3 regions of the Sporolactobacillus caesalpiniae genome follow, and region 1 is predicted to be linked to each of the others. Evidence: predicted binding sites of a transcription regulator. Region 1 holds the regulator's gene; each other region holds the start of a gene.
The links. The regulator LexA, encoded in region 1, represses DNA repair genes until DNA is damaged. The targets are predictions, from matches to a motif close to CGAACATATGTTCG.

Region 1 (2,282 bases):
TTCAGTTGGAGAGTTGGGAAAAACCGGGCACAGCCCGGTCCTTACTTCCGCAGGATGCAGTGACTTTCGCTAAATGCGGTTTTGAATCATCAAGCTTGTCTTGAACAAACAGTTCTAGTTCATGAATCATTTTGATCCTTAATTAAGTAACGTGGCCGGAATAAAATAAGCGGAGATTTTCCGGCTATTTGCATCATGGTGCTTGTTTTACAGGTAAATAAGGGTAATTTTTCCGCTTATGCACGGAAAAGCCCTCTATTTTCACGTTTTTCGATGCGATAAGCGGAATTTTTCCGTCTATTTAAGCTATTTTTTCATTCATTTTCTAAATAAGCGGAATTTTTCCGTTTATTTCTTAGATTGGGCGGCTTACCTAATCGTCCATCCGAATCTTATGACCATATCGTCGTACCGGCAAGGCAAAACGATAAACTTTCTTTACCTGTTAGGAAAAACCAAGCTGTGCTTGGCCTTAAACCATACTGATTTTTGTGTACGCTCCGATTGTTCGCTTGGGGCGATCTGGAAGCCTCCTCGAACAGACCATTATCTGCGGGGAGCTCCCTGCCTCGCAATCAACAGAGACGCTCCTGCAGGCATCTCACCTTTCATATCTTTAAAATGCCACTTATCTTAGTATCCGGACCAAAATCATCCTTTCTTGCTTATAGAAAAACCTCGGAAGATCACTAGTTTCTCCGAGGCTTTTGCATACATTGTTCTTTGAATCTGTGTATCAGGTTATTTGATTGACCGGAAGACACCAACGACTTTCCCAAGAATAACACAATTATCAAGTAATATTGGATCCATCAGTGAGTTTTCCGGCTGAAGTCTTACATGGTCTTTTTCCTTAAAGAAACGCTTAACAGTTGCTTCGTCCTCATCGGTCATCGCAACAACAATTTCACCATTTTCAGCTGTATGCTGCTGTCGGACGATTACCTTGTCTCCATCAAGAATGCCTGCGTTGATCATGCTTTCGCCGGATACGTTAAGAATAAATGCGTCAGCATCCTCAACCATTGAACTTGGAATGGGAAAATATTCTTCAATATTTTCAATGGCGCTGATTGGGAGCCCGGCGGTTACTTTTCCAATAACAGGAATATTTACTGTCTTTTCCGTAAATACATCATTGTCATGGTCCAACACTTCAATAGCTCTTGGTTTCGTGGGATCACGCCGGATATATCCTTTTTTTTCTAGGCGTGCAAGATGACCATGCACCGTTGAGCTCGATGCGAGTCCGACGGCGTCGCAAATTTCACGTACCGATGGTGGATAGCCTTTGCTCGCAACTTCATGTTTTATAAAATCTAATATAGACTGCTGCCGATTTGAGATTTTCATAATGCTTCTCCTTTTCCTTATCTTGTCAATAGTATACCATTCAAAAAAAACAGAAGCAAACATTTGTTCTAAAACCATTGACACAAATGCACGTTCGCATTAAGATAGTTACAACGAACAAAAGTTCTCGAGAACACACATTCCTTAGAGGGGGAAATTTTAAATGAATTTAGTTCCGAATAAAAAAACAAAAGGTCTTTCGTTTCTTATCTTGTTTTGTATTATGACAGTTGTTTTATTTTTGACATTAACAAATACAGTTGCTGCTGATCAAAATAACTATGAAAAAATTACGGTTAAAGCGGGGGATTCGCTTTGGTCTATTGCCACAAAATACCAAAATGAGAATCCAGGGCTCTCAAAACAGGCATTCGTCAGTTGGACAAAGAGTAAGAATGGATTAATCCGTGATCACATAATTCCAAATCAAAGGCTTATCATTCCGGTGAAAAAGTGAGTTGTTAAATTTATGAGTGGGTTATTTTACGTTGGCAGAAGTATGTTTTTGTGATATACTGTTATATAACAAAGGGATTTAGATGTTTATGTATTGGTACAAACGCTTTTTCCCTTTCTGATTTTTGGTGTTTGCGAAGTTTTTAACCGTTAATGATTTTACAATTATTAATGGCCATTTTTCATCCTCCTTCAGAAGAAAGCTTTTCTTATTATTATAAGAACACGCTTTCTTTTTTTTATCTATCTTTTGATGAAATGAACGATTTCAAGGAGTACAAGGTTGACCGGAAATCATGAGATAGTGTAAACTGAACTATGGATAATTGACACAAGGAGGAAGCATACGAATGCTCTGGTACATACTCGTGGGCGTCATTTGCTTGGCAGCCGGATTGATCCTCGGCTTTTTAATCGCCCGTAAATATATGATGAACTATCTTAAGAAAAACCCGCCGATTAATGAGAACATG
Region 2 (2,282 bases), on a different contig from region 1:
CGCTTTGATGAAGGATCGACATGTGAAGGAACACCGGGGAATGAGTCATGTACACTTAGAACAGTCAAAAAAAACTCCTTTCAACGCGTTGAGATCCTGGCCTTTATTGACCCGCTTTGTCCGGAATGCTGGGGGTTTGAGCCTTTACTCAAAAAATTTATTTTGCAATACCATGACTATTTTACATTTCGCATTCTGCTTACAACCAAACATGACACGGCAAACTGTTGTCGGTTTCACCGAGCAAAACAAATTGCCGAAGAGTGGGACAAATACGCACGCCTGACCGGCATGTGCTGCGACAGTGACGTATGGTTTGAAAATCCGCCCTCCCCTTATTCGATTGCTTACGCCATTAAAGCGGCCGAATTCCAAGGAGGTGCGGTCGGACAAATCTTCCTTCGACGCGTACGTGAACAAATTTTTCTCAGAAAACAGGGGCTGAATGAATTTGAAGAACTGCTTGAGATCGCCCGGCTTTCCGGATTGAATGAACAGGAGTTTTCAAATGATTATCATTCCTGCCGCCCGATCAAAGCTTTTCAGTGTGATCGAAAACTGGCAAATGAATTGTCTATTACTGAATTGCCGACTTTTGTTTTTTCAACACCATGTAATGATTCGGAGGCCATAAAAGTAAACGGACACTATCCTTATCAGGTCTACGTGCAGATCTTAACGGAATTATTGGGTGAATTACCCGTACCTGCTCCAAACATTCCGTTAATCAATTATTTTCAGCAACAATGTTTTCTAACCACTAAAGAAGTCGCCGTCATTTATGATTTGACTGAAGAAGATGCGCTTAAAGAACTGCGTAAACTGCAGTTACAGCAGTTCATTGAACCCATTGTCCTAAAAAGTGGTGAATATTGGACTTATATCACCCATCCCGAATAATGCGCGACGGCATTTCCGTCGTACCGTTTAACGATCATCAATCACAGCCACTTTGGCTAGAACCTTGCTTCCATAAATGAAGCAAGGTTTTTCATTATTTCTTTTTCGCCACTGTTGTTTCTTTTCCTCTATTTATCCGTTCATAAACCCAATATTACGAACGCATGTTTTTATTACCAGTATTAAAAGAACATCCGTTCGTGTATAATAAACCCATATTCAATTAATCGAGGTGTCGCACATGGATCGAGTCATTTTCCTGATCGATATGCAAACATTTTACGCTTCTGTTGAAAAGGTTGATTTTCCAGAATTCAGAGATAAACCGCTGATTGTCGCCGGCGACCCGAAGCAGCGAAGCGGCATTGTACTGGCTGCCTGCCCAATCGCCAAGCAATTTGGCGTGCTCACCGCAGAACCTCTTGGCCAGGCATTGCTTAAGTGTCCACAGGCAATTATTCAATTGCCGCGCATGCAGCACTATATTGATGTGTCTACAGCCGTGACGCGATTTCTCAGGCAATTTACCGACCTTGTTGAGCCCTATTCTATTGATGAGCAATTTATTGACGTGACCGGAAGTGTAGCGTTGTTCGGTTCACCTTTAACTATCGCGCAAAAAATTCAGCAATGCATGCACGAACGCTTTGGTGTTTACGCTCGTATCGGTATTGGGCCAAACAAAGTGCTCGCCAAAATGGCCTGTGATCATTATGGAAAAAAAAACCGGACAGGCATTTTTGAGTTAACTATCAAGAATATAGAGAAGTACCTTTGGCCGTTGCCTATCGGCGAACTATTTGGCGTGGGACACCAGATGGAACAGCATTTCATCGGAATGGGCATTCGTAAAATCGGTCATCTTGCTCGCTTTCAGGTTAATTTTCTGCGTAAGCGTTGGGGCGTGAATGGAGAGCTGTTGTGGCGAACCGCACGCGGTCTGGACAGTTCTCTTGTCTCCCCGGATACATTTACGGAACAAAAAGCAATTGGACACCACATGACCTTACCCTATGACTATTCAGCAATGAAAGATATTCGTGTCATCCTTCTTGAGCTAAGCGAGGAGGTCGCGTATCGAGCACGTGCGAAACGCTATATGGGGCATGTTGTCTCCGTTGGCATTTCCGGGACCTTTGAGAGACACAGCGGTTTTCATCGTCAAATCACGCTGCCCTTCGCAACGAATTTCGGAATGGATCTTTACCACGCCGCCAACAAACTATTCACAGAAAGTTGGGACCGTCTCCCTGTTCGCGCTGCTTCGATCACACTTAGTGATCTCCAAGCGATGTCAAACAATGATCAGCTGGATCTCTTCGCGCATCTTGAAGAAAAGGCGAATTTGAGCACTGCGGTAGACACTATTTATAGAAAATATG
Region 3 (2,282 bases), on a different contig from region 1:
GCGGAACCAAAAAAGGCGAGTGGCCAAGCGGGGAAGCTTATGAGCTTGACGGAAAAACAGTTGGCATTATTGGCTTTGGTTCCATCGGTCAAAAGGTTGCACGTTATGCCGGGGGCTTTAACATGCGTGTGATCGCTTTTGGAAACCACCAGGATCATGAAGCGGCCGGACGATTGAATGCGACTTTCGTTGAACTGAGTCAGCTTCTGCGCGAAGCAGATTATGTCGTGATCAGCACAGCACTCAATGCGTCCAATTACCACCTTATTGATCAAGACGCGTTAGATCAGATGAAGTCGACTGCCTTTCTCGTAAATATTTCTAGAGGAGCGCTGATCGACGAACCGGTTTTGTTCGACGCCTTACGCCGCAAACAAATCGCGGGAGCGGCTTTGGATGTCTTTGAACAGGAGCCGCCCAAAGCATTGCCGGATTTGGATAATCTGATTGTATCACCCCATATCGCGGGAACAACGCGGGAAAGCATTGCCCGCGTCGCGCAGGTTACCGTTGAAAATATCCGTAAATTCATGAATCATGAGCAGCCGGATTTTGTAGCCAATCATGACGCGCTGTGCAAAAAGCAGGGATACAAATGAGACGTGAGTAACGAGGAATAGAAGCAAACCACGCGGGCGGTAATCGTCTGCTTTTTTATTGGGGAGGAAATTATAAGATAGCAACTTGTGGATACCTAAATCTTTGGTTAACTCGTGTAAGAACTCTTGGAGAAACCGAACCTGGCTATATGAAGCGGAATCCTCAACAACCACTTTGGTTGATTCAGGTAAACCGTATCTCAAGCAGGTGAACGATTAACTTGGCAGATGAGTGAAAACTTCATCATAAAAGGCAAACCTTCAGCAGTTAAGCGGCGGCAACTTTAACAGGTGAATTGATATCTGGTCGCCTTTATGAATGGTTCGAGTGCAGTGCCTATGCTCGATAGAAGACGAAACCGATACTGAGTCTTCCGTCACACATAAACTGTCCAAAATAATTGACGCATTTTTTTTAAATATAAGGTATACTAATAGCAAACACGATCGTTCGTTCCCTTCTCGATTCGTTCCACACATTCCTTCGCATGACCGAAACATACCTTACCTCGCAAGGAGGCTTCCTATGTCTATAGACCACGATCGACGCTTTAAAGTCCTGCTGCACGAGTTTTTTGATGAATTTCTCGAAGCCTTCTTCCCAAAAATTTACCAGGCGCTTGATCTTTCCGAGAAAAAATTTCTTTCCGAGGAACTGTTCGCAGATATGATCGAAGGCGACAAAAAACGGGCAGATATTATCGCGGAAACGAAGCTGAAATCAAAAAAAGACGTCATTCTGATTGTCCATTTTGAAGCACAGAATTATTACCAAGAAGATTTTTCTGAACGGATGTATATCTATTACAGCATGATCTATCTGAAATTTCGAAAACCTGTTTTACCAATCGCCATTTTCAGTTATGATGGAGTTAGAGATGAATCGGACGAATTTGTGGTGAAAGTGCCTCATCTAATGATTGTTAGCGAGTTCCATTTTTTGAAACTCGAACTTTCCAGAATGAACTGGCGAAAATTTATGAACAGCAATAATCCGGCCGCCGCCGCGCTGATGAGCAGGATGAACTACTCGAAAAGGGAACGTGTGCAAGTACGACTCGCCTTTATCAGGCAAATGATCAACATGCATCTTGGAGAAGCGCGTGAGAGCATGATCAATGGATTTTTCGAGACCTATCTTCAATTAGAAAAGGAAGAGGTGGATCAATTGATGGACCAAGCGAAAAAACTCCCAGACGAAATTCGAGAAGAAGTGCTCAAGTGGCCCAATTCCTTTTATGATCGCGGAAAGAGAGAGGGAATTGAACAAGGACTTGAACAGGGAGAACGAAAAGCAAAAGAACAGTTTGTCCGAAAACTGTTGCAAAAAGGAATGAGTCATGCTGAAATCAGTGAATTGACCGGATTGAACGAAGCAGCGATTAAATCGATCGCAATCGCCGGTGAATGAGCCAATTATAGAGTTTACCCAATGAATGACCACCAGTCGTATTTGCTAGTACAGGTAAGATGGCTCCTCGTGTTCCAAGAATTGTTTTGGAGCACGAGGGTCATTTTTTTACTTACAGTTGCTCAATTACTTTTTTTAGAATTCCGTTGCTCCTTGATCCCGCGTAGAACCGCGTCAAGCAGTGCCGAAAAACGGGTGTTCAGTGAGGTTCGTTTGTACTGCAATGAAAAATATTTTTGAAGATTTACATGAGAAATGAGAAACGCCTTGTT

Region 2: a site for LexA is predicted at 1,088-1,101, ahead of ABWW58_RS04765 (DNA polymerase IV). Genes of this name have one in related genera too.
Region 3: a site for LexA is predicted at 1,044-1,057, ahead of ABWW58_RS14985 (RpnC/YadD family protein). Genes of this name have one in related genera too.

Annotation. Positions count from the first base shown of each region.
Region 1 is NZ_JBEVCB010000006.1:54,725-57,006, forward strand. Features, by position in the region: gene lexA (transcriptional repressor LexA) at 742-1,356, opposite strand; gene yneA (cell division suppressor protein YneA) at 1,517-1,810, shown strand; gene ABWW58_RS12650 (YneF family protein) at 2,160-2,282, shown strand, end outside.
Region 2 is NZ_JBEVCB010000002.1:270,977-273,258, forward strand. Features, by position in the region: gene ABWW58_RS04760 (DsbA family protein) at 1-900, shown strand, start outside; gene ABWW58_RS04765 (DNA polymerase IV) at 1,142-2,282, shown strand, end outside.
Region 3 is NZ_JBEVCB010000007.1:160,611-162,892, reverse strand. Features, by position in the region: gene ABWW58_RS14990 (phosphoglycerate dehydrogenase) at 1-599, shown strand, start outside; gene ABWW58_RS14985 (RpnC/YadD family protein) at 1,126-2,010, shown strand.